DNA from 3 places in the Alteromonas sp. MTD1 genome. Region 1 is predicted to be linked to each of the others. Evidence: predicted binding sites of a transcription regulator. Region 1 holds the regulator's gene; each other region holds the start of a gene.
The links. The regulator FNR, encoded in region 1, switches genes on or off when oxygen is low (the NO sensors DNR and NnrR bind a similar motif). The targets are predictions, from matches to a motif close to TTGATCTAGATCAA.

Region 1 (10,483 bases):
CTCCAGTTGTTGTTTACGATACAAGGGGAATGTTCAGTGCACCACGTGTATGGTGGATGCTTAAAGCTATCGGACATCAGGAAATTTATATTCTTGATGGCGGGCAAAAGGCGTGGGAGGCTGCTGGGCTTCCCACAGCAGAACAACAACAGTATGGAAAGCTTACTTATCATGGGTATGCTCGAACAGGCTGGTTTGTAAACGCACAAACTGTTTCAAACGTACTTAAAACAGATACCCAGCTTGTAGATGCAAGAAGTCGCCCGCGATTTAATGGTGAAGTAAGTGAGCCGCGCCAAGGTGTGCGTTCCGGGCATATGCCTGGTGCACTCAACCTGCCTTTTATGGAGTTGCTTAATAACGGCCATTTGAAAGAAGTCGATAAACTCTATGATACTTTTAAGCAGCACAGTATCGACTTAACAAAACCTATTATTTGCACCTGCGGGTCTGGTGTTACAGCATGTATCGTAGGTATTGCGGCTGTAATGTGCGGCGCTACTCAGATTTCCGTTTATGATGGTTCATGGTCAGAATGGGGAGCAGACTTGCAATATCCCGTTGTAACCACCCAGTATTAGTTTCGCAGTAGCAGTTACAGAGTAAAAACATCAGCTAAAAAGGTAGGTGGAAGCGCTTGATAGCGTTACACTATTGCGCAAAGAAAGTATGTCAACGAGAAGCGCAAATGAGTGATAATGCTACGTTTATTAACCCGTTTAAAAACCAACTGCGCAACACACTTCCTAAAATAGTTGTTCTTACAGGTGCAGGAATTTCAGCGGAATCTGGCATTAAGACATTTCGTGACAACGATGGCCTGTGGGAAAACCACAGAGTCGAAGAGGTGGCCACTCCAGAGGCGTTCGTTGAAAATCCTGCGTTAGTTTACCGTTTTTACAATGCAAGAAGGGAACAGCTTCAGTCTGCTTCTGTAAAAGCAAATGAGGCCCACAAGGCACTCGCAAAGCTAGAGCAAGCATTTCAAGACAACTTATTACTCGTTACGCAAAATGTTGATAACCTGCACGAGCAGGGCGGGAGTAACAGAGTACTGCATATGCATGGTGAACTGCTTTCTGCACGTTGTTCACGGTCAGAAAAGACCTTTATTTGGTGTGATTCATTTGATGAGAACACACCTTGCCCATGCTGTGGTGGTAAAACGCTGCGCCCTGATATTGTTTGGTTTGGTGAGATGCCGCTTTACATGGATGATATATATGATGCTTTATCTAACGCAGATATTTTTATTGCCATAGGTACGTCTGGAAACGTATATCCGGCTGCTGGATTCGTGCAGGTAGCACAAGACGCTGGCGCATACACGATAGAAGTGAACTTAGCGCCAAGTGCAACCAATGCACTTTTTGATGAATCTATAACAGGGTTAGCTAGTGCTGAAGTGCCAGCGCTTGTAGAGAAAATAATAAACAGCACCGCTGGTTTATAAAGGGTTGATATGCCGTATTTAAATGAATTTCTAACTATCGCAATAGTGCACTTAGTTGCTGTAGCAAGTCCGGGCCCCGACTTTGCAATAGTTGTGCGAAATAGTGTGTCTTATGGGCGAAAAATTGCCATGTATACCAGTGTAGGCATTGGAGCGGCAATACTGTTGCACGTTATCTATTCACTTGTTGGTTTAAGCGTTGTAATTGCTACTACGCCATGGCTATTCCAAACCTTTAGTTACTGCGCTGCCGCGTATCTTCTTTACCTAGCTTTTGGTGCACTTCGAAGCGGGCCTCCTAAGCGTTCTGATGTGGATGTAGATGCTAAAGCTTTACCGGAAATTTCACCTACAAAAGCATTGTGGATGGGGTTTCTTACTAACGGATTAAACCCAAAAGCAACACTGTTTTTTCTTACACTGTTTACCGCCATAATCAGCGTCGATACACCGTTTACTGTTAAACTGGGCTATGGAATCTACCTTGCGCTCGCAACAGGATTATGGTTTTGCTTTCTTTCGTATTTGCTAAGCACCAGTAGAGTTGCGGAGTTGTTGGGTAGAAAGGGGTATTGGCTTGACCGTGCAATGGGCGTTCTTCTTGTTGGCTTGGCGTCTAAATTAATTATTGGTTAGATTGCTAGTTACCGCCATGCAAGCATTCGATGACGTTAATTGTTATAATTGTGCCGATTTAGCGGAAAGTAACATAAAGAGTAGCGAGTGAACGACGTACAAAAAGATAAACTGCAGCAAACACTTAACAGACAATACAATTTTAATGTTAAGCAAATACTGTCTAACGCCGCATCCTTAACGAAACTAAATTACAGTGCATTACTTCAAGGCAGCGTCGTATTGTTTTTAACCTTTGTCGTCATAGGGCTATTGGCACAGCCTTATATTACGGTGAATAATGACGGCACGTATGTGTTTCAGCATCAATCGATTATTGAAATCATCGCGATATGTATTGTATCTCCACTTGTAACGGGTCTCTACATGATGGGGGTAATGAACGCGAGAGCGCAGAAAACATCGGTATTCACTGTTTTCAGCTTTTTTCCGTTGCTTTTCTTACTCGCCCTTACGCAGTTAGTAAACAGTATCCTTGTTCAGTTAGGGCTGGTGTTACTTATCATTCCAGGGCTGTATTTTTATCTTGCATCGTCATTTTCATTAATGCTGGTAGCAGATAGAAAGCTCACACCAATAAGCGCTATTATTCTATCTTGCCGAGTTTTTAATGCTTACTGGACGCAAATTGCAGCAGTTTACGGCGTACTGTTCCTGCTTTTTCTTACCGCGCCGCTTACACTTGGTTTTTCATTGATCTGGGTATTGCCTTTTTATTTCAGTGTTATGGGTTTGCTATATCAAGAACTTATTGGCGAGCAAGAGGGAGGCAAGGAAGCACCAATTAATGATGTCAATGAGTCTCGATTTGATGCATAAAAGAGAAACGTCAAAAATCGTTTTAATCACGCTAGGTGTTTTAGCGGTTATCGTAATTAATGCCATTATTTTTACCGACCAAGAGCTCGATATTTTAGAGGTACCGAAAACAGTTGAGGCCCATAAACCTGTGCCTGACTTTTCGGTTTACACTAATGTAAAAGAAAAGAAGGCAGCGTTTTTCAATTATCTTCGTCCAGAGGTTGAAAAACAAAACGCCTATTTGCTCACTCTCCGCCATTATATTCAAACACTTTACCGAAAAGTCCTGGTAAACGAGTCACTGACCGACGACGATATCGAGCGCTTAACGTGGTTGGAAAACGAGTATAGAGTTAAAGCAAAGCAGCCGCTTCAAAAAAAGTTAGAAGCACTTATGCTGAAAGTCGATATTCTTCCTGTTGAACTTGTATTAGTGCAGGCTGCAAATGAGTCTGCATGGGGCACTAGCCGGTTCGCACGTAAAGGATACAACTTCTTTGGCCTATGGTGTTTTTCTAAAGGTTGTGGGTTTGTACCGAGTAGACGTAGCGATGGTGCATCTCACGAGGTGGCGAAGTTTGAAAATGTTTCACGCGCAACGTATACCTATATGCGAAATATAAACCGACACGATGCTTATGAAGACTTACGGGAAATTCGCGGCAGATTACGCGCTAATCAAATACCTATTACGGGCGTTGCGCTTGCTGAAGGGCTAATGAATTATTCAGAGCGAGGAGCCGCTTATGTGGAAGAGCTTCAAACCATGATTCGATTTAACGAGGAGTTTTTAACCGAATGATACGTGCAGCTTTATTACTAGTGTCATCGCTGACTGGCCTAACCAGCTTAACCGCACATGCTGAAACTATCGACGTAGAGTACAGCCGTTTCTATAGCCATGTTAAAAAGTTAGATAACGAGGATACACAAGCGCTTCAATTTGCATTTGGTTTTGTAAGGGTTGGAGAAGGGCGTCTATGTGGTATAAACAACGCTGAAATAGTGACTGATAAACAAACGTTACCTCTAGAGGTAAGCAATGAAGGGCGTTTTACCGTGCCCACTGAAAAAGCCCTTAAGCTAGCCAATGCACTTGTTCGAATAGATTTGAAAGAAGCGGCGAATGTATGTGATATGTCAGTCCAGCTTGAAACGAAGGCCGAGTATCTAAAGCAATACTATTCACAGGAAGAGCTAACTTTTCTGTATGAACAATACGCAGCGTTCTTTAATGAAATGGGTAGCTTCCTGTCGTTCCTTATGCCGTCTGTTAAAGGCCTAATGATTCAATTCGACGACAAAAACTTAGATTTCATTACGCCACAGGGCGTACAAATAAATAATGGTGTACTTCAGCTAGAGCAGCAGTGGATAAGCGAAGCGAAGGGTTTAACATTACCCCGTGCGCCGCTTCGCATTACGGCTATGGCATCAAGTTGATAACTGATAGCGTATTTGCTCTGCCAATCGTGAAATAGTTTCTTCACCTTTTGCGCAGAGCTCCTGAGCCCTATGAAACTCCATTATTCCAACATCAGTAAGCTGGGGCTCGATAAGGATATCAGGTGGGTCACCGGCCAAACGTGAGCGAGTAACTCGTGCCTGCAATATTTCTAACGAAGAACTCATAACGCTCATGATCCCAGGTGGATTGCGCTTACTGGCTTTTGCTGGCACTTCTTTTACTTCTTCTTCAATTTTTTCAATTACATCAGACGCCACAGAGCCCTCTGTTTTTTCTACACCTTCCACTTCGTTTTCGATAAGTTTTTGATCGTCATCGACTTCATTCTTATCGTCTTTCGAATCGGGGGAAAACCATTGACGTAGTACGTTTTGACTTTTAGTAAAGAAGTCTTCCGTTTTTCGTTGATTTTCTTCATGATCGTTGCGTAGTTTTTCTAAGCGCATGGGCCTAAAATCAGCGTTTAAGTTAACGGCAATAACAAAGTCTGCGCCTAATTGTCGACATAAATTTACAGGTACAGGGTTAACTACTGCACCGTCCACAAGCCATCTATCACCATGTGCTACAGGGCTAAATAACGCCGGAATAGCACAGGATGCCTGAATAGTGTCGCCTATGGGGCCGGAGTTGAAAACAACTTCTCGGCCGGTGTATAGGTCTGTAGCAACAGACGCAAACGGCTTTTGCATTGCTTCATAAGTCTCTACACAAAAATCTGCTGCAAGCTTATCAAACACTTTCTGGCCGCTAGCAATACCACCACGACGCAGGCCTACACCCATGAGTGCAAGTACCTGCCAATCGCTTAGTGAACACGCCCATTCTTTTAACTCTTCAAGCCTACCACTTGCGTAAGCAGCACCTACGTACGCACCAATTGAACAACCGGCTACAACGTCGATGCGTACGCCAAGTTTTTCGAGTGCTTCAATTATACCTATGTGGGTCCAACCGCGCGCTGCGCCTGCGCCTAACGCAAGTCCTATTTTCATCTATTTGGTTTCCATGATGTTGACGACTTCAATGGAGTTATCGGTATCAACCATTTCGGCATTATTGATATCAGTAAAAGACGGTTCATCAAACCCAATGTCGCCATCTTCTACAGGGCCATCCTGAGTAGTAATTGATTTGAAGTCATGAAGATTACTGTCGATTAAGTGCGAGGGCGCTACGTTTTGAAGCGCTCTAAACATTGACTCAATTCTCCCAGGAAAGCGTCGATTCCAATCTTGTAGCATCGCTTTTATATTCTGACGCTGCAAGTTTTCCTGACTTCCACATAAGTTACATGGAATAATTGGAAACTCGACGGCCTGAGAGTACTTCTCGATGTCCTTTTCGCTGCAGTAGGCAAGGGGACGAATTACAATGTGCTCGCCATTGTCACTCACAAGTTTAGGCGGCATTGATTTAAGCTTGCCACCATGGAACATGTTCAAAAAGAAGGTTTCTAGCATGTCGTCTCTGTGATGACCTAGGGCAATTTTAGTTGCGCCTAATTCCTTCGCAGTTCGATATAAAATGCCTCGGCGCAGCCTTGAACACAAAGAGCACGTTGTCTTTCCCTCTGGAATTTTGTCTTTAACTATAGAGTACGTGTCTTCTTCTACAATTTTGTAGTCCACACCAATGCTATCAAGGTATTCTGGCAATATGTGCTCTGGAAAACCTGGCTGTTTTTGGTCAAGGTTTACCGCTACGATGTCAAAATGAATAGGCGCAATTTTCTTAAGGAAAAGTAAAATATCAAGCATGGTGTAGCTGTCTTTACCGCCAGATAAACACACCATTACTTTATCGTTGTTTTCAATCATGCCAAAATCGCCAATGGCTTTACCCACGTTACGGCGAAGTCGCTTCTGAAGTTTGTTGAAATTATACTTTTGCTTGCTTTGTGCTGCGTTTGATACCGCATCGTTAGCACTAGCACTGTTTGTGCCTAAACTCATAATTAACTTGCTTGTTTCGTTCTAAAAACGCCATTATACAATAAAGCGTGTTTTCGAAACCATGTTTGCTGACGTTAATTTATGGACATAGCGTGGTAAAACGCTACTTACTTTTTTATTTTGCTAGTGGTGAAACAAAACCATCTGGCTTTATAGCTAAAACGTCACAATTGAGTTCATCAATAACGTGTTCCGCAGTGTTTCCTATTAATGCCGCAGATATGCCTACGCGCCCCACAGTACCAATTATTACAAGCTCTGCATCAATGTCTTTGGCAACTTGCGGTATCACTTTTTCAGGGAGTCCCTCTTTCACGATACATTTTTCATCGGGAACACCATATTTAAGCGCGTGTGCCTGCATCTCTTTGTTGTGGTGATCCTTAACCGCATTGTGATAGTTCTCAGGGTCGAACTCTGGCACTTCAATTGCAACATTAAGCGGAGTGGTTGGATAGCTATTAACTAAATTCACATTGCCTTTGAGTAACGTGGCGTAATCGTTTGCGATAAGTGTAATTTTATCATTTAAGGCAGCGTGTTCGTTGTCTTCACTACCCACGTTAACTGCAGCGATTATCTCGCCGTTTTCTGGCCAGTCGTGGTCTTTTACTAATAACACAGGGCAGGGGCACTTACGCATTAAATGCCAATCAGTTGGCGTAAACAACACAGACACCAAGTCGTCATGTCGCTTTGTGGCTTTTACAACAAGGTCAACTTTGTCGTTTAGCGTATAGGAAATAATTGATTCGTACGCGCGATTATTCCACTCCACCACGATATCGGCTTCTTGGAACCCTAAAGCATTCAAGTGGTTCTTTAACCACTTAGCTTGTTCATTGGTAACCGCGTCGCGCATTGACTCACGCTCATCGCCGCTTAACATTGTGGTCATGTCGTAAGAAAGGTCGTACACCACTAACATAGCAGTAACCGAAGCGCCTGTCTTTGCGGCTAGTTCAAACGCCCGGCTTAACGCAGGCTGGCTGTCTCGTTCAGTATCAACAATCGCTAAAATATGTCTACACTCAATCATGTGATGTCCCGTTAAAACGAACCATATATGTTTAGTGTAAACGACAAACTCGAAAACGAAAGTTGAACTAGATCAATATTTTGCTAATTCAAAAGTTAGTGGGTAGCGAGCTTGTGCACAAGTTATATAGTGCAGGCCTAGCCGTTGCACACAATACTGGGACCGTTTAAAGCCTCTAGTTTCTCGTTTAAGCGGTCAAAGTTCTTGATAGTAATAAGTCTGCCGTCTACCTTAATAATATCTTCTTTCTGAAAACGACTAAGTAAACGACTAATTGTTTCTATGGTAAGCCCTAAATAATTTCCAATTTCGTTTCGTGTCATCGTTAGATGGAATTCACGATGTGAGAAACCACGCTCTTCGAAACGTTGTGATAGATGAGAGATAAAATACAACAAACGCTCTTCTGCTGTACGCTTATTAAGTAGCATGATCATGTCGTGATCTTGTTTAATTTCAGCACTCATAAAGCTTAATATTTGATGTCTTAGTTTCGGGAATTGCACCGACATTTCATCAAGAGTTTCGTAGGGGAGTTCACATACCATTGCCGTTTCCAGCGCTTGTGTATAGCTTTGGTGTTTATTCTCTCGCAGCGCATCAAAGCCTATGATATCGCCTGGAAAATGGAAGCCGGTGATCTGTTCCTCGCCTTCGTTATTGGTTAGAAAAGACTTAAAAGAACCCGTGCGCACAGCAAATAAAGAGCGAAATGTATCGCCCGTACTAATTAATATATCACCTTTGTGAAGGGGCTTTTTACGCTCGATAATGTCATCTAAAGATTCAATTTCAGTTTTATTCAGTGCCACAGGTAAACACAAATGGCTAAAACTACAGTTCTGACAGTGAATTGAAAACTGGCTTCCTGCGCTCATGACAAGACCTCACAATAGTTATGGTTATTTGCCAATAATACCGCAAGCTTTAAAGGATTGCCCGATAAATCAAAAGCACTGAATATAAAGCCATTAACACCGCAATGACTTGTCGGGTAACAGTATGTTGAGAACCACGTAGCAGAAGCTGGCTACCCGCGCTGGCGGCCAACAATGTTGGTAAGGTACCCAACCCAAAAAACAGCATTAACGCCGCACCTTGCAACGCATTACCTGCGGCTAAAGACCACGTAAGTGTAGAATAAACAAGGCCACAAGGTAGCCAGCCCCAAATAATACCGTAAGGAATGGCATGCATTGGTGATTTAAAAGGAAGAAACTTTTTAGAAACAGGTTGAAGCTTAGAAAACAAACCTTTACCAAACGATTCTAGTGCGGTTAAAACAGTCCACCACTTTCCTAGATAGCACGCTAATAACAACAGCATAATACCGCTTAACAGCGTAAGAACATAATTTGCCAAAGGAATAAATTCAGACGCCATGTGACCAATTGCACCGGTAAGCGCACCTGCAACGGTATAGCTAAATATGCGCCCCAAGTTATAGGCAAGTGTATAGGGAAGTGGGTTAGCATCTTTTGGGGAAACCATTCTTAGCGCGGCTACGATACCGCCACACATTCCAACGCAGTGCACACCGCCGGCAAGACCAATGAGAAACGCAGATAGATAGTTAATACCTTCCATATTTAGCGCTTCGATTCTTTATTTACTGTTTCTTGGTTTGCGCTACCCATGTTTTGTTTTTCTTCTTTACGCTGCAAGGCTTTTCGCTGCTCAGCGAGTTTTTTCTCTTCAGGTGGAAGGTCGTCATCAAACAAAATACTGTAACCTTGACGATCTAAATCTTCAAATTGATTAGATTTTACAGCCCAGAAAAAAATAACAATTGCCAACGCAACGATAATGATAGCAATGGGGATAAGGACGTAAATTATGCTCATTCTATTTGCCTAAAAGCCGCGTTGAATTGGTTACAACAATAATACTGCTTAACGACATACCCACAACGGCCATCCAGGGTGATAAAAGCCCAGTAACTGCAAACGGCAGAACTAATACGTTGTAGCCAACAGCCCAGCCGATGTTTTGTCGAATCTTTTGTTTCACTTTGTGTGCGGTTTCAATAAGCTGAGGCACAGACAAAAGTTGATCGCCCAGCAAAATAACGTCGGCGGCAGTTTTTGCTACATCGGTTGCGTTGCCAACAGCTATAGCAACATCTGCACTGGCAAGTACAGGAGCGTCGTTAATACCGTCACCCATCATCATCACTTTTTTACCCTGACGCTGCATTTCGACTACCGCATTGTATTTTTTGTCAGGCGTAAGCCCGCCAAGTGATTTAGTAATGGGTAACGAATGCGTGAGTGTATTTACATTGTCTTGTGTGTCACCGCTTAACACGACTAGCTCATGAGATTGTGACAGTACGTTAAGTGTTTCTTGCGTATCTTCACGAAGGCTGTCATTCACTACAAAAGCAGCCAACAGTTGACCGTTTACCGTTAAAAACACATTAGCATCGATGTTCACATTTTGCGGCGCTACATCGCAAAATAAAGCCGTACCCATTAAACATTTTGCTTCATTAATCACCCCAGCAATTCCGCCGCCAGGGGTTACTTCAAATTGGCTAACTGTAAATGCTTCAGCTTGATCATCAGGTGCTTGCTTGGCGTTCTTTTCACTACTAGTTTTAGGTGAAGTGGACTTTAAAAAGGCACTTGCTATAGGGTGTTCTGAACGAGATTCTAACGCTTTGGCAAGGGCCAACATAGTTTGTGCATCCACACCTTCAGCAAACCAGGTTTGAGCCAGTGTGAACTTGCCCTTCGTTAATGTACCTGTTTTATCAAGAGCAATAGTCGTTATGCTGGTTACCTGCTCTAACGCGTCTGCACGTTTAAGTAAAATACCTTGTCGATTAAGTTTAGCCATTGCACAGGTCAATGCGGAAGGAGTGGCAAGGCCTAAAGCACAAGGGCATGTAGCCACCAACACAGATATCGTAATCCAAAAAGCCTCTGTACTGCCTTGCAAGGACCAGTATCCATAGGTGCAAGCTGAGATTACGAGTACGGCGACGACAAAATATCGAGAAAAGTTATCGGCAAGCTGTGCCGCTTTAGGTTTACTGGCCATTGCGCTCGATTGAAGGCGAACTATTTCATTAACCAGCGCATGCTTTAGTGTTTTGGTTACTGATATTGTTAAACTACCGTCTTGGC
Region 2 (10,483 bases), on a different contig from region 1:
TTTTATTGTGTGAAATTTAATCAAAAGTCTTACAGCCCCCGAATTAAAAGGGCTGTAATGTGAAAAAAATTAACAATTTGTTAGTGTTTTTTCCCCGACACCCGTGCCCATTCTCCATCAATGGCACTTGGCTCAAGGTCAATATCTTGTTTATAGGCGCTTTCAATACTGTTTACTTGTTCGGCTAAAATACCCGACAGCACAAGAAGGCCGTCTCTTTTACAGTATCCAGTAATAATACTTTGCAGTTCTAAAAGTGGGCCCGATAGAATATTGGCCATCACAACGTCGGCTTCTAGGGATGGTTGGTTTTCTGGTAGGTATACGTCTAAACGGTCTTCTACACCGTTTCGGCGTGCGTTTTCTTCGGTGGCCTGAAGCGCTTGTGGGTCGATATCGATACCAATAACGCGTTTCGCTCCAAGTTTCAGGGCTGCAAGTGCAAGAATGCCCGAGCCACAGCCGAAATCCACAACGGTTTTACCCGTCATATCAATGCCATCAAGCCAGCGAAGACAAAGTGCTGTGGTGGGGTGTGTGCCAGTGCCAAAAGCAAGCCCTGGGTCTAGCATCACGTTTACTGCAGTAGGGTCTGGAACGTCCCGCCAGCTTGGGCATATCCAAAGACGCTCACCGAACTGCATAGGATGAAAGTTGTCCATCCATTCGCGTTCCCAGTCTTTATCTTCTAATGGCTCTAGCTTGTATTTAAAATCTTTGCCCAACACCTTGGCTTTGCCCAAACGTGCGAGAATGCCTTTCATGTCAGCATCGGCTTCAAACAAACCCACTACCTGCGTATCTGGCCATAACAATACTTCGCCAGGCTTAGGCTCGTACATGGGGGTATCTTTTGCGTCAACATAAGTTACTGCTTGTGAGCCGTTAGCGGTCATCATGTCGCCAATTGCTTCAGCGGTATCAGACGTTGTGTTAATTCGTAATTGTAGCCAAGCCATAATGTTCTATTACTAAGGTATTTCCTCTATTGTACAACTGGTGACATTTAAACAAAATGCAGCAATGCAAATTAAACAGTGCGACTATCGCCCTGCACTGGCAAAAAGCTATGCGCAAATTGGCAATCATTTATGAGTGAGTGGCCTTATCGCAAAGGGTTAGCAAACTAGCCTTTTGTATGCTGGTTAATTAAATAGAAAGCATTATAGTCATACTATAAAACGCTGCTTATGAAGAAGGCACATTACACTTATGCGCATAGCCGCTTTATTTACAGTCTTACTGTATTCATTCATCGCTTCATCTGAACAATTAGATGTGGTGGTTGGATGGGACAAACCGCCTTATGTTATGTCAGCCGATCATTCTGGTTTTGAATTAGAGCTGACTCGTGCCATTTTGAAAGAGTTAGGGCACGAACTGTCTCCCATTTATGTCCCTTTCGGACGAACAGCGCGCTTGCTAAAAGATGATGCCGTAGATATCGCACTAACCCTAAACAAAGCGCACAAGGTGTCGGCTGATATTCTTAGCGACCCCTATGTGGTGTATCAAAATGTTGCTGTTACCCGTGAAGACAGAAACATTAAGGTAAATGGCTTAGCCAGCTTAAGAGGAAAAAGCATCATTGCCTTTCAAACTGCTAAAAATGTGCTTGGTAAGGAATATGGCAATACCCTTGCGTCACAACCGAATTATCTCGAAATGGCAAGGCAAGACAGGCAAGTGAACATGCTAATGTTGGGAAGCGTAGATGCGGTGATTATGGATAGAAACATATTTAGCTACTTTAAAGCGCAAAATGACGCCTATGCTGACGATGCTGTCACTATTCACGAGCTTTTTCCGGTTTCAGCATACTGTGCAGGTATTCCCAACCCAAAGTTGCGCGCGCAGTTTAATGCGACACTGAAGAAATTTTTTGAAGACGGCCGTTATCAAGCATTACTCACACGGTTTAGGCTAGAGAATTTGTTCGATAAACTGGTAGAGCAGCAGTTACATATAAATGAAAGCTAACGCTTTTTAATACGGGGCCGCAAATATAAAGAAATATACAGATACAAAAAAGCCCCACTTACACGAGGCTTTTGAAAAACTTAGACATTTTCGGTTAGCTAGCTAATTTGCGACCTAGCCTGGCTTTTTCACCCAAGCACTACACCAACCATTTGCATTAACGAGTTTTCCAGGGAAAATGTTACAAGGGCGGTACTGCTCACCATCTGAACCTTGCACATACATGCAGTTAGAACACTTCGCGCCATCTACCGTTGACTCTGGCTTATAATTAAGCGCCTTTGCGGTTGCATCGTCTGCGCTAAGTTGTTCTTGCGCTTGCGCTCGCAGTGCAACGCCACCCAAAGTAAGGCCAATTAACGTAGAGCCAGACAGCTTCAAAAAGTCGCGGCGGTTTACAGATTTCATAATATTCTCCTTAGAGACAGAAACGATAATGATTCTTTTTTATTCAGCGCCTTAAACGCAAAAACCTGCCCAAAGAGGCAGGTTTTTTGTACATACTTAAATACTATCTGTTTTCGCAGAAAGATCGAATAAAAAGTCTGTAAATCATTTGATCTGCATTAAATAAACTTCACCCTCTTGGGGAAATTCGACCTTTCACGCTAAGGCTAGTTCATTTTTGTTTAAGTTCAACGTTGGGTTTCGCATACGTGTACTGCGCTAGTCGCGATGTACTATGGTAGCTATCTAACCCCGAAATACATGCGCTGCCAGCACCTTCAATATCTGCGTATCCGTCTTCAGTAATTATGTCATTAGGTAAATGTAATTCATGAATTTCGCCAATTACCATTTCAGTGTCGTTCAATAACGTGAAATGCTGAGCAACTTTCAGCCCCATCTTTATGCTGCTTTCTTTAACATAAGGTGCGGGAAAATGTTCACTCATTTGTACGGTAAGCCCTACGGCGTCGAACTCGCTCTCATCTACTTCGTATCTCGCAGAGGTTTGGTGTGCTTTATCCACCCAATTAGTGTGCACATGATTTAACGTGTAGAAGCCCTGCTTTTTGATATTTCCCAGCGAGTCTCGCTGCACAGTGTGCGGACGCATAATCATGCCAAGCAAAGGTGGGTTTGCCCCAATGTGAACAACCGAACTAATAACTGCGAGGTTATGTGTAGTACCGTCAGTAGTGCCCAATAACACTGCTGGTTTAAACCCCGATAAGCTATTAATTAAATTAGCGCGGTAACGCTGTGCTAAGTTATCTATATCGCTTCTCGACAGTACCCTAGTCATTTTCTCGCTCCGCCTGTATCGAAATATCATCGCCGTGTTGATACACACTTAATTCTATGGGCTGGCAGCATACCTGACAATCAAGCACTTGTGTTTGGCCAACATCATACATTTCATCAATTTCAACATCATTGGGTGCCATACAATAGGGGCAAGAAAAGCCCATAGCACGCGTTAAACTCATATCTTCACCATAATTGTTCAATTCTATGGGCTTATTACGAACTGACATTTCCCCGTGATCATCTTATGACAATAAAAGGTATTTACCTGTAAGAGTAACGGTATTAGAAGAGGTGAGTGTGGGCAATAAAGTAGGCACGTGCCCGTGCTGTAGTCGGCATACAAGGCTAACCTTTCATCATCTTATTCCTAAGAAAATGCATCGTCGCACGTATTTCAAAAAACACTACACCAAAGAGCAGCTTCAGGCAGGCGTAAACATTTGCCGGCAGTGCCACAGTGGAATACATCGCTTTTACGATGAAATGACCCTTGCCAAGCAACTGCATTCACTGTGTTTACTTCAAGCCGATGAACAACTTTCTACATTTTTTAATTGGGTTTCAAAACAGCGAGTTAAGGTGTAAATATCACCTGAAGAAGGCCTGTACTTTCATGAATGCTTGATTGTGATACATGTATAAATATACACTATTCACGTTATTGGTTTATAAGAATGTGCTATGCGTAAAGACTTACCGCCGCGTTATTACCTCACGCATTTTTTTGAGTTTTTGAGCTTCTTTGAAGGGGCCAATCAAGAATTACTGAGTGACAGTGCGCAGCAATTTGTATCGCGTTTTAAGGCGTTAAGCGACGACAAGCAATGTATTGTGGTACGCGCAGCCAACAGAAAATACGCCGTAATAGACCGTTCTCAATTCAATTATGCAGAAATAAACAGCCCACAAGCACAAATTGACGAACTTGTTGATGAGGGTTGGTTTGGCGACTTATCTCACGCATCAACCAGTGATATTGCCGGTGTATTAACAAAAGACGCAATAGTTGAGTTACTTGGCGAATATGGCAGTACGCAGGGTTTAAACGCGCTGACCAAGCCAAAACTGATTGCCCTATTAGACGCTGAGATAAAGCAGAAGGGGTGGCCAACGCGATTCGCACTAGATCAGTACTTGGTTTGTTTGTTTGATGATGCATTGCGGTATCTTTTGTTTTTGTATTTTGGCAATACAAAGAGTCGCCTAAATCAATTTTCAATGCGTGACTTAGGCGTTATGCGCACACGTGCAGACTCGGTGTCAGACATAGCGCGCTTCGATCACAACAATGATGCACAAGCAGCATGGTACTACGCGAAGCATCACACTCAGCTCACCTATTATGACGATGACAAAATGCTGTCTTTGTCACACGATGACTTCCCCGCCACTGACGGTGTGTCGGCCTGTTTTTTTAAAGATCAGTTTCTCTATGCGCTAAGCCTTAAGCTGATGGATATAGATAGGGTAAACGGGCTTCGGATCATGTCGCTTGCCGAGAGCGACAAAGCCAAAGAAAAATGGTTAAGAGAAAGCTATAAAGATGGTCAGGTGGAAGAGGTCAAAGCCGCACTTGAGCAAATTATTGATAACCCTCAGTCTGATACGCTTCTTGCTTTTGCCGAAGACTTTTATGCGCGTAAATACCATAAGAAACGTACCAGCACGGTTACTGATATGCTGCGCAATGCAAGCCGCACACTTGCTATTGATGTGAGCCAAAATCAGCAGGTGGAAAGAGGTGTACTTGCCCATTATGCCCGTGAAGGCATTACTGGCTGGCGTACTGAAAATAGACTGTGGCGTAGTTTGTTTGGACTAACATTTTGGAAGCTGCTTTACGAAGAAGATACACTGGTAACAGAGTTTGACAGAAGGCCGCTTTCGCTAAAGCAAAATAACTTTTATGCCAAGTTTGAGAGCGGCATTGAAGCACTGTTAACGCAACTCGATAGCAAAGAAAAGTTACGCTTTCACGTGCACAAAATGGCTACGATGCACTATGGCAAAGTGAACAGCTTATTTATGTGGTCTAGCCATTTACTTACGCCTATTGAAGCGTTAATTGAGCATGCATCGCTTGACGCCATATACGCGCTGTTACGCATGATGTGTCGCGATTTTGAATCGTTGCGCGATGGCTTTCCAGACATAATGGTGTTTGATGGCACGCTGCGGTTTGAAGAAATTAAAGCACCGGGCGATCAACTAAGACGAAACCAGTTGGTGTCTATACAGCGTCTGCAGCAAGCCGGTTTTGACGTGGCGGTAACCACGGTGGAATGGGTACGCGACCCTGCTCAGCCCTACGTGGTGGTAGATATTGAAACGACAGGGGGTAACAACAGCTACAACCGCATAACGGAAATTGGCATGGTTAAATTAATAGCGGGCGAAGAAGTGGCACGCTATCAAACGTTAATAAACCCACAACGTCGAATTCCTTCCAACATAACTAGGCTCACTGGTATTTCAGACGAAATGGTGGCCGATGCACCTGTTTTCGAACAAGTTGCCGACGATATTGCCACGTTTACAGAAGATGCGGTTTTTGTAGCCCACAACGTTAATTTTGATTACGGCTTTATTAAGCAAGAATTTGCACGACTAGAGCAGGTATATAGAAGACCGAAAATGTGCACGGTGCGCGAAATACGCCGCACTTATCCAGGGCTGCCGTCCTATTCTCTTGCTAACCTTACTAGACACTTTGAGATCACGATGGAACGTCACCACCGAGCGTTAAGCGATGCAAAAGCGGCGGCAGAGCTATTGAAACTTGCCTTTGAAAAAGACGATGAAGCTGTAGTCAGCAAGATAAATAGCGCCTGAGAACTACCTCAACGTTCATCACCTAAAAGTGAACGAAAACGCGCGTTGTGCGTAATATTGGGTGTTTTGTGTGGTATTGAGTTTTAATAATGAGTTTAACTGAAGAACAAGAATCTCGCGTGATTGAAATGGCGTGGGAAGACAGAACCCCTTTCGAGGCAATTGAACGCCTATACGGTTTACCTGAGAAAGACGTTATTAAGCTTATGCGTAAAAACCTTAAGCAAAAAACGTTTAAAAACTGGCGCGCTCGGGTAACTGGAAGAAAGACCAAACATGCTAGTTTGCGCCCAGAGGGCGTGGACCGAGGATATTGTCCGTCTCAGTACAAGCCGAAGGGCGCCAACAAGTAAGTTTTCTCAAAATAGTAAGCCTTTCCTAAAAAGTTATTCTCTTACTCTTCAGGTTCGCCACTGTCGGTGGGGGTGACGGTTGTGATTGGCAGCAAAAACGCCATAAGCTGCTGACGTAGCGGACTTGGAAAAATGATAGTGTTGGACGACTGCGCAATTGATTTAGCGTGATGTACCTGTCGCCAAAGATTATTGTAAGTATCGCTTTCTGCCTGCAGCTTCTCTACCCGTTGCATTAGGTCTTCGATAAACTCTGATGGCGTCATTTCTGGACGCTTTTTTATCTCTAGTGCCAGCGACTTTACCACGTATGCTTCCCACTCTTTTCTGTAGCTGTCTGTTAGCCGTTCTGGATAAAGTGTTAGGTCTGCAATGTCTTGTGCTAAATCAACAATGTCTAGTGGGTCGTCGAATAATACGCGAAAAGCAAGCAGCACATCGTCTGAAAGTCGGGATATGGGGAGTTTTTCTTTTAACTGAGCGTATCGGCTGATCACAATTGCACCTTTCACTTCACGTTGCATTTGTACGTGTCGAAACGAACTTCGACTTCAACTTATACTAAAGTATAAAAAACGAGGTGTTTTTAAGAAAGCCGATGAGATTAAAAATACGTAATAAGAATCTTATGAACTCTGCAAAGGTGTGAAGCGTAACCCATTATGCACTGTTAAAGTGTGTACGCGTTCTTGCTGTTTGGCCCATCGTTTGATGGGCCTTTTTTTATTGTGTTAAAGATAGCTTGATGCCTGCTAGTATGCGACTAACGCTATCTACAACATCGGTACGAACAAACCATTCTAAATCATGAGTTGCTGAGACAACTCCGCTAAACTCAATAGAGCCGCCATGTCCGGTACCGAGAAAGTCTTCAATTAATTCAGCACGAGCGCCAAAATCATCATCTATGTACGAATAGTACGCAAAATATTCTATCGGGTAAGGCGAAGTGCTAGTAAAAAGAGTAAATTCACCACTTGCACCAACAACCAATTTTTCGGCAGGGCTGTCTACGCGCTGAACCAGTTCGATAAAAGCAGTATCTTGATCGTTTAATCGATAACGATATTCTCCTCTTATAAAGCTGCCGCTAACCATCCGCTCAATACTGGCTTCATAGCTATGACGCTGATTCATGCGCGCTGAATATTCAATTTCTACGTATTCGTCTTCGTTACCGAAGGTAAAAGCTTGGTCGGCCTGCGCATTGCCTAATTGTCCAATCACCACTTCTAACGCACTGTTATTTTTAAGCGTTCTTACATGCCTAACACCTGTTATCCAACCGTCTTTTGATAAACCCGTAGAAGAAACTCGGCCCTTGAAAGTAGGAATAACCCCTATTTCTGTTTTTCCGTAGTCTCCCTCGTGACGCATAAACAAACGACGCGCATAAATGTAGTCCGTGCTTTCGCTGCCAAAAGTGTTATGACTAGATGAAAAGTCGTCACCTGTTACCACGAAACTGTTGATTGACCATGCATCAGTCACATTTAGCGAAGGGTAATAGCGCAGGCGATATTGTTCGCGGCTGGGTCTATTTGACCGGTTATCGTAACGAATTTGTATGTCGAGTTTCTGTGAAAACACAGCTGTGTTTGCACTTACTGGGAAGATAAAACAGGCTGTAAGCAAAGCGTTGAAAAGTAGAAAAACGGCGGTACCGCGCACGCACAATCCTTAGTACATTAATTTTTGTTTAGTGTATACGCATCTTGAAGTAATACGGGTTTAAAGTAAAAAAAAGCCGACAAGGCTGCCGGCATAAGTGGAGGTGGACTCCAATAAGTTTTGAATCGGTTCAACAGAGCGATTCGGGAATACACATAACTCAATAGCTTGGGACAGGGAGATGTCTCAAAACATGTGATAAGTATAGAGCGTCAGATTGAATGAAAAAATTGCTAAAAATTGATTGTTGTAATCGGAAAAGTAGAATGTATAGCAAATTTTTTGAGGAAAATTGAGCCGCACATAATGTGACGTGCGGCCCAAAGGGGGATTAGGCTAAACCTAATTTCTTCTCGAGGTAGTGAATGTTGGTGCCACCTGCAAAGAAGTTTTCATCGGCCATAATAGCGCGTTGAAGTGGAATATTGGTTTTAATACCTTCTACTACAATCTCTTCGAGGGCATGACGCATACGTGCTATAGCTTCGTCGCGACTTTCGCCAAAGGTAATAAGCTTACCAATCATTGAGTCGTAATATGGCGGTACGTGGTAGCCTGCATAAATGTGCGACTCCCAACGAATACCTAAACCACCTGGCGCATGGAACATATCAATAGGACCAGGGCTTGGAATAAAGGTATTTGGATCTTCCGCGTTAATACGGCATTCAATAGCGTGACCGCGAATTTGAATTTGCGATTGGTCTATTGATAAAGGCTGACCTGCGGCAATACGAAGTTGCTCTTTAATTAAATCAACGCCCGTGATCATTTCAGATACCGGGTGTTCAACCTGAATACGCGTATTCATTTCGATGAAATAGAACTCGCCATTTTCGTATAGGAACTCGAAAGTACCTGCACCGCGATAGCCAATTTCAATACAAGCACGACGACAACGATCACCAATTTTAGTGCGCATTTGCTCTGAAATACCCGGTGCCGGTGCTTCTTCTACCACTTTCTGGTGACGACGCTGCATAGAGCAGTCACGCTCACCAAGGTGAATAGCGTTACCTTGACCGTCGGCAAGTACCTGAATTTCAACGTGACGTGGATTTTCAAGGAACTTTTCCATGTAAACCGTTGAGTTACCAAAGGCAGCGCCAGCTTCCGCTTGCGTTGTTTCAATAGCTTTAATTAGCTCACCTTCGCTGCGCACTACGCGCATACCACGACCACCGCCGCCGCCCGCAGCTTTAACGATGATTGGGTAACCAATGCGTTTAGCAATGGCTTTGTTGCGTTCTACGTCGTCAGTTAGCGGGCCGTCAGAACCAGGTACACACGGTACGCCTGCCTTTTTCATGGCGTTGATAGCAGAAACTTTGTCACCCATAAGGTTAATAGTTTCAGCTTTAGGGCCAATGAAAATAAAGCCGCTCTTTTCTACCGCTTCAGCAAAGTCTGCGTTTTCTGCTAGGAAACCGTAACCAGGGTGAATTGCAATAGAGTTTGTGACTTCTGCAGCAGCAATAATGCGAGGTATGTTCAGGTAGCTTTCGGTTGCCGATGCTTTACCAATACAAATTGATTCGTCAGCCAGCAACACGTGCTTTAAGTTTTTATCCGCAGTAGAGTGCACCGCAACGGTTTTGATGCCTAGTTCTTTACAGGCTCTCAAAATGCGTAGGGCAATCTCACCACGGTTAGCAATCAGTACTTTATCTAGCATAGTGAAGCACTCGCTTATTCAATGATGAACATTGGCTGGTCAAATTCTACAGGATCTTGGTTTTCAACCAGGATTGCCTTAACCACACCGGCTTTATCTGCTTCAATTTGGTTCATCATTTTCATTGCTTCAACAATACAAAGCGTGTCGCCCACTTTTACTTGTTGACCCACTTCAGCAAATGCTTTTGCTGTTGGAGAAGATGCACGATAGAAAGTACCCACCATTGGTGATTTAACAACGTGGCCTTCTGGTTGCGCAGGCTCTGCAGCCGCTGCTGGTGCAGGTGCTGGCGCTGCAGCAGGTGCCGCCTGAGGTGCCGCTGGTGCTGCAAAACTGTAATTTACTGGCGCTTGAACACCCGTTGGTCCACGGTGGATGCGTACAGACTCTTCGCCCTCAGTGATCTCAAGCTCAGCAATGCCTGATTCTTCCACTAGTTCGATAAGTTTTTTAATCTTTCTAATATCCATGTTCTGTCTCTGCGTTATTTTTTCGATTTCGGTAAGTTGATTGCTGCAGTTAGTGCTAGCGAATAGCCAATTGCGCCTAGGCCCACGATAACGCCGGCTGCAACATCAGAAAAATAGGAATGATGACGAAACGGCTCACGAGCGTGAACGTTCGACAAATGCACCTCAATAAACGGGATATTGACACTAAGCAGTGCGTCGCGAAGCGCCACACTGGTGTGCGTGAAAGCAGCAGGGTTGATAAT
Region 3 (10,483 bases), on a different contig from region 1:
CGGTAAGTCGTTGCTATCTAGCAAACCTTTCACGAAGCGAAGGTACGTTGGCATAAACTGCTCAGCGTCATCCATAATGAATACACGCTGTACGTAAAGTTTTAGGCCGTGACTCTGATCGCGGTTCCACATATCAAACGGTGCTTTTGAAGGGATATACAGAAGACTGGTGTATTCTGTTTTACCTTCAACTTTATTGTGCGCCCATGCTAGTGGGTCGCTAAAGTCGTGAGAGATATGCTTGTAAAACTCGTTGTACTCTTCGTCAGAGATATCTGACTTTTCACGAGTCCACAGCGCTGTTGCTTTGTTTACAACTTCCCACTCGCCCGGTTGAGCTTCAATTTTCTCACCATCTATGCCTTCGCGTTCAGGTACTTCGTCTTTCCACATTTGAACAGGAATGCTGATGTGGTCAGAGTACTTACTTACGATAGAGCGCAGACGCCATGTATCGGCATACTCTTTCTCCTCTTCGCGAAGGTGAAGCGTAATTTCAGTGCCGCGGCTTGGTTTGTTAATTTCAGCAATAGTGAATTCACCTTCACCGTCTGAAATCCACTCAACGCCCGCAGAGGCATCAGCACCTGCTGCACGAGTGCGTACAGTCACTTTATTGGCAACAATGAATGCTGAGTAAAAACCAACACCAAATTGGCCAATAAGTTGTGAATCTTTTGCGCTATCGCCAGACAATTTACTGAAAAAGTCTTTCGTACCTGACTTGGCAATAGTACCTAGGTTGGCGATAACTTCATCGCGTGTCATACCAATACCGTTGTCGGTAATGGTAACGGTGTTCGCTTCTTTATCTACGCTAAGTTTAACGTTAAGGTCGCCGTCATTCTCGTATAAGCTGTCGTTTTCCAACGCGCGGAAACGAAGCTTGTCGGCAGCATCGGCGGCATTCGACACTAACTCACGTAGGAAAATCTCTTTGTTTGAATACAAAGAGTGAATCATTAGATGAAGAAGCTGTTTTACTTCTGTTTGAAAACCATGGGTTTCTTTCTGGGCTGCTTCAGCCATAATCCAATATCTCCTCATTGAATGGATTTCACTACTGTAAGCGAGGTAGGGACAAGTAGCCCACTTTTCAACGTTTAGAACGAAAATTTATTACTAATAAGGAGAAATAGAGAGATAAAAGTAGCCAAGAACGCTGATGGCTACTTAATTCACGAGTATTTAAAGCTTTCGGCGACCAGAAAATGCATGAGTAAGGGTATTGCCATCGATGTATTCTAGTTCGCCGCCAACAGGCACACCGTGAGCGATTCGCGAAGCCTCAATATCATGGGTATTACAAAGCTGTGCAATGTAATGTGCGGTCGCTTCCCCCTCAACGGTTGGGTTTGTTGCTAAGATGACTTCTGTTATGCCGCCGGCTTTAAGGCGCGCTTCTAACTCATCTAAGCCAATTTCTTGTGGTCCTACACCATCAATGGGTGAAAGATGCCCCATTAATACAAAGTATTGCCCTTTGTAACTTAGCGTTTGCTCAATAGCCAATACGTCTTGTGGGCTCTCTACAATACACAGTAAGCCGCTTGCCTCACGCTCTGGGTGTCTGCAGATATCGCAAAGCTCATCCTCTGTAAACGTTCTACAGCGCTTACAATGGTGTATATGCTCCATTGCATTGTGTAGTACGTTACTCAAGTCTATTGCGCCCGTGCGATTTCGTTCAAGCAAGTGAAACGCCATACGCTGTGCACTTTTATTGCCTACGCCAGGAAGGCAAGTTAGCGCTTGAATAAGCTCGGAAAGTAAGGGGCTAAATTTCATAATGTATTACTGCTTTGGGGCTTCTTGTTTTGAATCTTTTCGGTATTTAATCACGTTACGCTTTACTTGGTCGAGTTTAACTTCATAAACATTGCCGCCTATCAAGCCTTTAAACTCTTCATCGGTAAATACCAGTGTATTGTCATCATAAAACGTCACCGCTTCTTTTTGTGTGACAATACCAAGGTCGATACGCGAAACATCACCGTTAAAGAAGTTATCGCCTTCAAAGTTTTCAAACAACCAAAGACTGGTTGAGTCTAGTAAAACCAGCTTTGTCCTATCTGGGCTAACCGCAGCGGACGTGATCCAACAAAGTTTTTCTAATGTGGTACAGGTTTTAAACTCACCAATTAACTGCGCGTCAAAGTTGGCAGCATGGTCACCTACTTTATACAGTTTGGTTATTCCATCGAAAGGCTTTGTACGGTTTTTTGTAAACAAATACAAATGGCGGTTGAATTCAACAAACGCTTCTAAGTCGTAGTTTTTATCTTTAGGCGCTATTTCACCCTTTTCCATTTGAGGGTAGGTAAACTTTATAATTTCGGCTTCGGTAGTATCGGTTTTGATATCTATTGGGTTTTCAATTTTATAAATGGTAAGCCAGCGGCGATCGTTATCGTTATTCCCAAAATCACCTAGAAAAAAATGACCAAACCGATTTTGCGTCATATCTTCCCAATCGATGTTTTTTGCGTTAGTTACCGTAACTTCTCTCGCAATAGAGCCGTCTTTATTTAACATATACAGCTTGGGGTCATCGCCGCTATCGTTGATTGCCCACAACCGCTTATATTTGTCGAACTCAATCCCCGAAATTTCTCTTAACTTGGGGTCAACTGTGACGGTTTTCATGCGAAACAATTCGTGCACGCTCAGAAAAAATGCGGCCGCTGCTATAGGCAATAAAAACACCGTTGAAATAACTAGGCCTTTCCTTAGCAATTAATATCCCCTCTTTGAAGTAGAAATAAAATAGGTTGAGCGGTAGTTAGACCCTACTACAAACGTTTTACCAACAAAAAAGGACCAATGTATAGCGATATCATTGGCCCTTTTTTAAAGTGTGAAGCTGCTGCCATTTCAGGCTTTAAGTAGTTTAAAACGGCATTTTGAAGCCTGGTGGAAGTGGCATTCCGCCAGTCACATCGCCCATTTTTTCTTTGCTGGTTTCTTGAACACGACGAACCGCGTCGTTAAACGCCGCAGCAACAAGATCTTCAACCATGTCCTTGTCATCGTCCATTAATGTTTCATCAATGTCTACACGACGAACATTGTGGTTACATGTCATGGTAACTTTTACCATACCTGCACCTGCTTCACCTGTCACTTCAAGTTTTGCTAGGTCGTCTTGTACCTTTTGCATGCGCTCTTGCATTTGCTGCGCTTGCTTCATGATGTTGCCCATTCCACCTTTAAACATGTTTTTATCTCGCTTCGTTTTGGTGTTAATAAATCTACTATCGCGCTTTAACCGTGTCGGTTAGTACTGATGCATCGAATGTCGACAGTAGTGCTTGTATTGTGTCATCGGTATTAATAACCGTGTGTGCATGCGCGTGACGCATAGCATGAATTTCTTGCTGCAAAGAGAACGGCGTTGAGGCAGGCTCACCTAAATTGATAACAACCTCAACATTCTCGCCCATACCTTGACGCAGTGCATCAATTAGCTGTGCTTTCGTATTGTCATTAAGGAGATGCGCCTGACTATGATGAATTTCAAGGTTTACTGTATTTTCATTTTTAGAAAATGCAGCATGCAGTACAAGTTGCTTTAGCAGCCCTGCTACTGGCATTTGCTCTACTAGGTTGCTCCAACTATCAATCTGGCTTGCATGCGTAAGTTTGTTGCCGTTGTCTAAATAGGCATTAAGCGAACCATTGTAGGTATCGCTTAGTGGTGCATCGAACTCTAGACCTTCCCAACCTGAATTTTCAGAAATAGTATTTGATTCAGGGCTGTTATTGAATGCCTGAACTTCTGAATGTTCAACCCCACGTTCATCTGTATTGGCTGGAGAAGATACTGGATCATCCATCGCCCAAGGAGGCGTATCGCCGCTATCAAGAGAAGCATCAACCTCAGGATGAACTATTGCCTGTTCATGCATGTGTTCTGCGTGCGTGGCATCAAAATGCTGCTCGCCTGAGAGTGTATTTTCTTCTGTTGGCGTTGCTTGGTGCTGAACTGCTTGGTGCTGAACTTCGTCATTAGCAAAGGGAATATCAGCATCAAACTCTTCTGAATCAAATTCATTAAGCTCAGCATTTACGCTATTATTAAGACCCGCATTCCCTTCGTTAGGTTGCAGTGCAGCAGGCTGTTCCGCAGTATCAGGGGTATGTGATGCACTATACTGTAAATCGCTGGGCTGCGTATCACCTTGCGCAGAAGCACTATCTATCGAAGAGCTATTGCCTATAGGATTTGTTGTACTGTCGCTGGCAGCTTGCTGTTCTTCAGTGTTTGTCTCACTGTGCTGAACAACTGTAGACGACGCTGCTGAAGCGCCTGCTTTAACAAAGCGAGCTTGAATTTGCTCAGCACTTTCAGACTTCTCACTTGCTGTTGCTGCGCTTTTACTATCGGCTTCTTCTGCTTTTCGCTGTTTCAGTTTTTGGCGTAATGCCAACATATCAGCAGTTGAAGTTAGCTGTTCTTCAGGTGTTTGTTCTGGCTCGTTATTACTAGCATGCGCTCGGTCGATTTGAGCTTCATGTTGAAAACTTGTGTTGTCATTGTCATTAAACTCGCCATGAGCGCCAAAGCCTGAACTATGGTCGTTTTGGTCACCCTCATAGTGTGAAAGCATATCATCCATGTAGGCATCAAGAGGCGGGCCGTCATGTGGCAAAGCTTCATTATTAGGCGTCTGATCGTGAGGCATTACATTATCAGCAGCAGGATTAGCGCTAGGCTCGGACGTTATATCGCTAGAGACAAAGCTGTTGTCTTCTGCGTTGGTACCTTGGGCACAATGACCTGGTGCACCGTCACCTTGCGCAATAGTACTCTGTTCGTTAGGCCTTTGCGTTAAGCTGGGCTCAGATGCCCTATGACTACAATCAGCTTCACTTAATTCTGTAGTCGTAGGCGTATTGTTATTATCAACGTTATGCCCTACGACAGAACTATCACTATCATCGGCAACTGAAGCCGTTGAATTGCCATGGACGTTAGTGTGTTGTACTTCGCTTACTGATGTTTGAGCGCTTATATCGCTTTCAGTGTTGTGGTTTGCAAGAGTTTCGCTTGAATGCGCTTCCTCTTGCTTACTGACGTTTCCCGGGCCACCACTTGGGTCGTGGCTATTAACAGGAAGAGTTTGCTCGCTTTGGTGAGTCTCTATTGCACTTTGCGTATCACTTAATGGCACGGCTGGCGCAAAAGTCATCATCCGCATAAGCGTCATTTCAAATGCGCTTTTTCCGTCAGCAGCAAAGGGGAGATCCTTTTTACCTTGCAACGCAATTTGATATAAAAGTTGAACCTGCTCAGCGGGTATGCCTTTCGCTAACTGATAAATTGCTTTAGCCGAGGTTGTCTCTAATTTACACGCTTCAGGAACCCATTGGGTTAACGCAATTTGATGTAGCAAACTTGCTAGTTCGCTATGAACGTTGCTGTAATCAGGTGCTTGTTCAGCAATCTCAGTTACTAATTGCATGACATCAGCGGGCTGTTTATTAACAACAGCATAAACCACTTTTAGTAACTGATTTTTATCCATTAAACCGAGCATGTCGGTCACGACTGAGGCGACAACGTTGTTTCCGCCTTGCGCAATAGCTTGGTCGGTTAAGCTTAATGCATCACGCATACTCCCCTGTGCAGCCCGTGCTAATAGCGAAAGCGCTTGGGGCTCAAAAGGTAGAGACTCTTGCTCAAGAATGTGCGTTAACTGCCCAACAATTTGTTCGCGCGACATTGCTTTTAAATTGAACTGTAAGCAACGCGATAGAATTGTAATGGGAAGCTTTTGTGGATCGGTTGTCGCAAGTAGAAACTTTACGTGAGGAGGTGGTTCCTCAAGCGTTTTAAGCAGCGCGTTGAAGCTGTGCTTAGAAAGCATGTGTACTTCATCGATAAGGTACACTTTGTATCTGCCGCGAGTAGGTTTGTACTGCACGTTATCAAGAAGTTCGCGTGTATCTTCTACTTTCGTTCTTGATGCAGCATCTATTTCTAAAAGATCAACGTAATTCCCCTGCTCAATCTCTTTACAGGTATTACATTGACCACAGGGGTTAGCTCCCTGCCCTTCTTCGCAGTTCAAGCTTTTTGAAAAGATACGTGCAATGGTGGTTTTACCTACACCTCGCGTACCCGTAAACAAATACGCGTGATGCAGTCTATCGTTATCCAAAGCATTTGAGATGGCAGACACTACATGCTCTTGACCTACAAGCTCACTAAACTTGCCTGGTCGCCACTTCCTTGCTAATACCTGATAACTCATTATACCGTTTATTGCCTTTTCAAATTACAGACGATTATTCGCCTTCGAACTCGCAGATTGAATAGCTCTGAATATCTAATGCAGTCAGCTTTTCGCAACCACCAAGATCTGGTAGATTGATGATAAAGCCAGCATGATTAACTTCTCCGCCTAAAGAGCGAATAAGTTTTGCTGAGGCTGCAATAGTACCGCCAGTGGCAAGCAGGTCATCGATAAGTAAAACTTTATCGCCCGGCTCAATGGCGTCTTTATGAATTTCTAATGTATCTGTTCCGTATTCCAACTCGTAGCTTTCGCTTACTACTTCACGAGGAAGTTTGTTAGGCTTTCTTACTGGAACAAAACCAATGCCCATTTCGATAGCTAAAGGCGCACCGAAAAGGAAACCACGAGCTTCTGTGCCCGCAATCTTAGTGAATCCCATGCCCTGATATTTTTCAACAAGCAATGAGATACAGCTACTGAACGCTTTATGATCTTCTAAAACGCTGGTTACATCTCTAAATAAAATACCTGGTTTTGGATAGTCAGGTACGGTTTTCACTACTGATTTAATATATTCTGCAGTCACAATTTTGCCTTGAATGTCTGCGTTATAACCAGAAGGTGAACCAGCCGGCGATGATATGCATCAACGGAAACGCGATTAGAGTTGCTAGCGATGCTAGAAAGTACCACTTGTTATAGACTTCTTTGAAATCTGAATTGTCAGCCATTTGCACTACCTAAACAATTTTATGAACAAAAAAATGGTGCTAAATGTTAATCGAAAGCAAGCCCGATTGACAGCGCTAATATGACTGATCGGTCACTTTCAATACACTTAAAGGCTAAAGTTTAATATAAAGAGGATAAATGCAAAGTAAATAACTCACATTTCATATTTGGGTTAGCGTAAAGCAGGCTGATTTTTAAAAACACACATAGCATTACTAATTTCATGCAGGCAGCAAAATACCTTTTTTAAGCATATCATTCAGCGTTTGATTCATACCGGCCCTAAGCGCATCTTCGGGTATTTGTGGTAATTGCTCGACAAGTAACGAAGCAAGCTCGTTAATATGTAATCCTTCTTCACTCTGCTCGAGCGTATGGATTAGGATGGCTGTAACTGTATTTAAGTGAGCAAACTGAACGTCATCTTCTTGATCGCGGTAAACTACGTAGAATTGCTGCTCTGGCGATTCAGCTTCTGGCAAATAGTTTAAGCCAATAAGATGCACTGGATAAGAATAAGCCGCTAACGAAGCATAAGGCGAAACACGCACAGCACTCACTTCCATGGAATCTTCGAAATAGGTAACCGATGGCACATTCTGTCTTATGCTTACATCGAGTTCTAACCATTCATAATGGGCAAGCTGTGCAGCAAAACCCGGTAAATCGATATCCAACTGGGGAGATTTCGATAAGTATTCAACAAATTCTTTACTTATCTCAGCAAAGTAAGGCGAACGGCATTCGTGTGATATGAAAAACTGACGAACTAAGGCTTCCCAACCTTTCTCTTCATGTTCGTTAATTACTATCTCTTTTAAAACTGGAAATGCAGTACTGACAAAACCATCAATATTGTTGAAAAACAAAGATTGATAAATGCCCATTCGCCTTGCCTGATCATCATTTTCAGCATTAAACGACTTAGGGTTCTTTATTGAATTAACAAAGTTTTTTTGTACTTCTTGGAAGTTATGGGTCATGCAACACTTCCTTTTAATAACTCGCCACTAGATTGCAAACACACCTGCTGTATATCTTTAATACGTTTTACTTCACCGAGTAACTTTTCCAAAGGTGGAATATTAAAGTCGCGCTCGAGCAATGTTGGAAAAACACCGTGAGTGTTATAGGCGTGCGTCAATAAGTCCCATACCGGCTCAATTACATCCGCACCATGAGTATCAACTTTAAGGTCGTCGGCCTCATCAAAATGCCCTGCAATATGACCGTATACAATTTTATTTGTAGGCAATTCGCTGATAAAATCATTAGCATTATATTTGTGGTTGATACTGTTTACGTACACATTATTCACGTCTAACAACATCAAACAGCCCGACTCTTCCAAAATGGTCTTAGTAAAGTCGAGTTCAGACATTTGTTGTCCGGGAGCCATGTAGTAAGAAACATTTTCAAGAACAAGTGGGCGCTCTAAAATATCTTGAACCTGTTTTATGCGACCAATGACATGTTGTGAAGCTTCTTCTGTGAACGGTATAGGCATTAAATCGTACATATGTCCTTCTCCACTGCAATAACTCAAGTGCTCGCTGTAAAGCAAGATATTGTGGGCGTCTAAGAATTGTTTGATGCGCTTAACAAATTCAATATCGAGTTTGTCGCTACTGCCAATAGATAACGATAGACCGTGAGTCGTAAAAGGCGCTTGAGAGCTTGCCTCTTGAAATTGAGTTTGATACTTACCACCAAGCGGGATCCAGTTTTCAGGTGCAACTTCCCAAAAATCTACTTCGCTAGGTAATGTAGGTAGTAACTCCGCAAGCATTTCTCGTCTGAAGCCTAACCCTGCTCCACTGACATTTTTCATTACTTACTCCTCGACAAAGTTGCTCAGACAAAAATGGCCATCGATAGACGGCCATTTAATTAAAAAACACTACTCTATGCACATGTTAAGAGTACTGTAGGTTTAGATAAGGAATTACATGCTACCGCACTTACCTTCGCCACATTTGCCTTCTTTAGCTTTTTTGTCGCCGCCGCACTTACCTTCGCCACACTTGCCTTCTTTAGCTTTTTTGTCGCCGCCGCACTTACCTTCGCCACACTTGCCTTCTTTAGCTTTCTTGTCGCCGCCACATTTGCCTTCGCCGCACTTGCCTTCTTTTGCAGACTTATCACCGCCGCATTTGCCTTCGCCACACTTGCCTTCAGCTGCAAATTGGCTGTAGCCTGATTCTAGCGACTGCATACCAAATGGGTTTACGTCTGCTACTGCAACTGTGGACGCCAAAGAGCCAATTACTACTGCACCTAACGTTGTTGCCACTGATGATTTCTTGATTTGTTTCATTTATCTACCCTCAAAGATTTTTGTCATGTTTAACGTACGTTAAGCACGTGTAATAAATAAGACCCAAAAAAGTATAGTTTCATTTCAAAGAAATTAATTTTTATTTAAAAAATCACTAAAGGCATGATACATATGATTTTTATCTTCTGAATTTCAACAGTTACACAGTGCTATCTCGTTCATGAACTGCGATAGTGAACAGGCTTTTGAGATTCAGCGCTCATTAGCTCAATGATGGTATCAGCATCAGTCGAACGAAACATATCATCAAGTTCCTGTAGAAGAGGCTGTTTTAGTTTGCTCGCCTTTGAGATTGCAAAGAATGTTGGGATGTCTCTTCGAATAGAAATTACAACGTCCTTTATTACTTCAGAAGCACTGTCAATATAAGCCATATATGGCCCTTCATAGGTCACTAGGTGTGTTGTTCGTCCGAACTGAAACATTTGAATGGCATCACTACTGTTAGCCATATCAACAAAAATATAGTTGTCGTCCTCTAGCTCTTGTCTCAACCCTTCGTAATCATACCCACGAATTGCAGCTACTGTTTTTCGCTTATCAAGTTTTGGGTTAGTCATTATCATTAGTGATAGAAAACTAAATGGCTTCTCTACAAATATAACGTTGTTTTCTAGCGCTTTAGTTCCCCTGACATTTACGGTTATGTCTACATGTCCTTTTCTTATTCGTTCGAACAGCCTAGCAGGAGGCGGACATTCTACAGAGACATTGTAGCCAAGCTTTTCTAATACGAGCGAAGACACCTCAATAGCTTGGCCATGACAGCCATTGCCGTCGTTGTCTTTCATTACTAACGGAGGAAATTCAACTACACCAAGTACAACCGTGCGTTTATTGTCAACGGCACGTATTTCTTGCGTCTGAGCCGCTGCACTTGTAAGTAAGCTACTCAAGAATGATAGTAGAATAATGCTTCGTTTTTTATACATAGAAAAAACAACAACTCGATAAGAAATTTTATTTTTATTATGTATGTAGTTATATAGAAAGTTGTAAGAAATTGGTAGCCCTCACCTCTAATCTACGAGGTTGGGAGAGTATGCATACTTTTACGAATTTATTGTTTAAGTACACCTATAAAAGATGAATAGTGAATTTGAGTTCAGCTGTTGGCAACTGTGAGACTACTTTTGAACAACCACAAAAAAAGCCCTTGTCGTCAGACAAG

Region 2: the regulator FNR is predicted to act here: its motif matches at 2,537-2,550, upstream of ACGHAV_RS03570 (high-potential iron-sulfur protein).
Region 3: the regulator FNR is predicted to act here: its motif matches at 6,879-6,892, upstream of apt (adenine phosphoribosyltransferase).

Annotation. Positions count from the first base shown of each region.
Region 1 is NZ_BTGG01000001.1:353,495-363,977, forward strand. It holds gene ACGHAV_RS01555 (sulfurtransferase) at 1-581, shown strand, start outside; gene cobB (Sir2 family NAD+-dependent deacetylase) at 689-1,453, shown strand; gene ACGHAV_RS01565 (LysE family translocator) at 1,463-2,089, shown strand; gene ACGHAV_RS01570 (stress protein) at 2,177-2,908, shown strand; gene ACGHAV_RS01575 (glucosaminidase domain-containing protein) at 2,901-3,692, shown strand; gene ACGHAV_RS01580 (DUF2987 domain-containing protein) at 3,689-4,333, shown strand; gene ACGHAV_RS01585 (patatin-like phospholipase family protein) at 4,325-5,353, opposite strand; gene ttcA (tRNA 2-thiocytidine(32) synthetase TtcA) at 5,354-6,313, opposite strand; gene uspE (universal stress protein UspE) at 6,429-7,352, opposite strand; gene fnr (fumarate/nitrate reduction transcriptional regulator Fnr) at 7,490-8,230, opposite strand; gene ACGHAV_RS01605 (sulfite exporter TauE/SafE family protein) at 8,280-8,939, opposite strand; gene ccoS (cbb3-type cytochrome oxidase assembly protein CcoS) at 8,942-9,196, opposite strand; gene ACGHAV_RS01615 (heavy metal translocating P-type ATPase) at 9,198-10,483, opposite strand, start outside.
Region 2 is NZ_BTGG01000002.1:198,331-208,813, reverse strand. It holds gene prmA (50S ribosomal protein L11 methyltransferase) at 81-959, opposite strand; gene ACGHAV_RS03575 (substrate-binding periplasmic protein) at 1,213-1,980, shown strand; gene ACGHAV_RS03570 (high-potential iron-sulfur protein) at 2,095-2,388, opposite strand; gene ACGHAV_RS03565 (flavin reductase family protein) at 2,600-3,229, opposite strand; gene ACGHAV_RS03560 (CPXCG motif-containing cysteine-rich protein) at 3,222-3,413, opposite strand; gene ACGHAV_RS03555 (hypothetical protein) at 3,532-3,819, shown strand; gene ACGHAV_RS03550 (exonuclease domain-containing protein) at 3,916-6,066, shown strand; gene ACGHAV_RS03545 (TIGR03643 family protein) at 6,156-6,419, shown strand; gene ACGHAV_RS03540 (hypothetical protein) at 6,461-6,943, opposite strand; gene ACGHAV_RS03535 (hypothetical protein) at 7,143-8,054, opposite strand; gene accC (acetyl-CoA carboxylase biotin carboxylase subunit) at 8,422-9,765, opposite strand; gene accB (acetyl-CoA carboxylase biotin carboxyl carrier protein) at 9,780-10,238, opposite strand; gene aroQ (type II 3-dehydroquinate dehydratase) at 10,253-10,483, opposite strand, start outside.
Region 3 is NZ_BTGG01000009.1:248,715-259,197, forward strand. It holds gene htpG (molecular chaperone HtpG) at 1-1,029, opposite strand, end outside; gene recR (recombination mediator RecR) at 1,189-1,788, opposite strand; gene ACGHAV_RS13965 (hypothetical protein) at 1,795-2,691, opposite strand; gene ACGHAV_RS13970 (YbaB/EbfC family nucleoid-associated protein) at 2,891-3,217, opposite strand; gene dnaX (DNA polymerase III subunit gamma/tau) at 3,255-6,257, opposite strand; gene apt (adenine phosphoribosyltransferase) at 6,292-6,828, opposite strand; gene ACGHAV_RS13985 (DUF2063 domain-containing protein) at 7,196-7,957, opposite strand; gene ACGHAV_RS13990 (DUF692 domain-containing protein) at 7,954-8,805, opposite strand; gene ACGHAV_RS13995 (hypothetical protein) at 8,920-9,291, opposite strand; gene ACGHAV_RS14000 (substrate-binding periplasmic protein) at 9,471-10,244, opposite strand.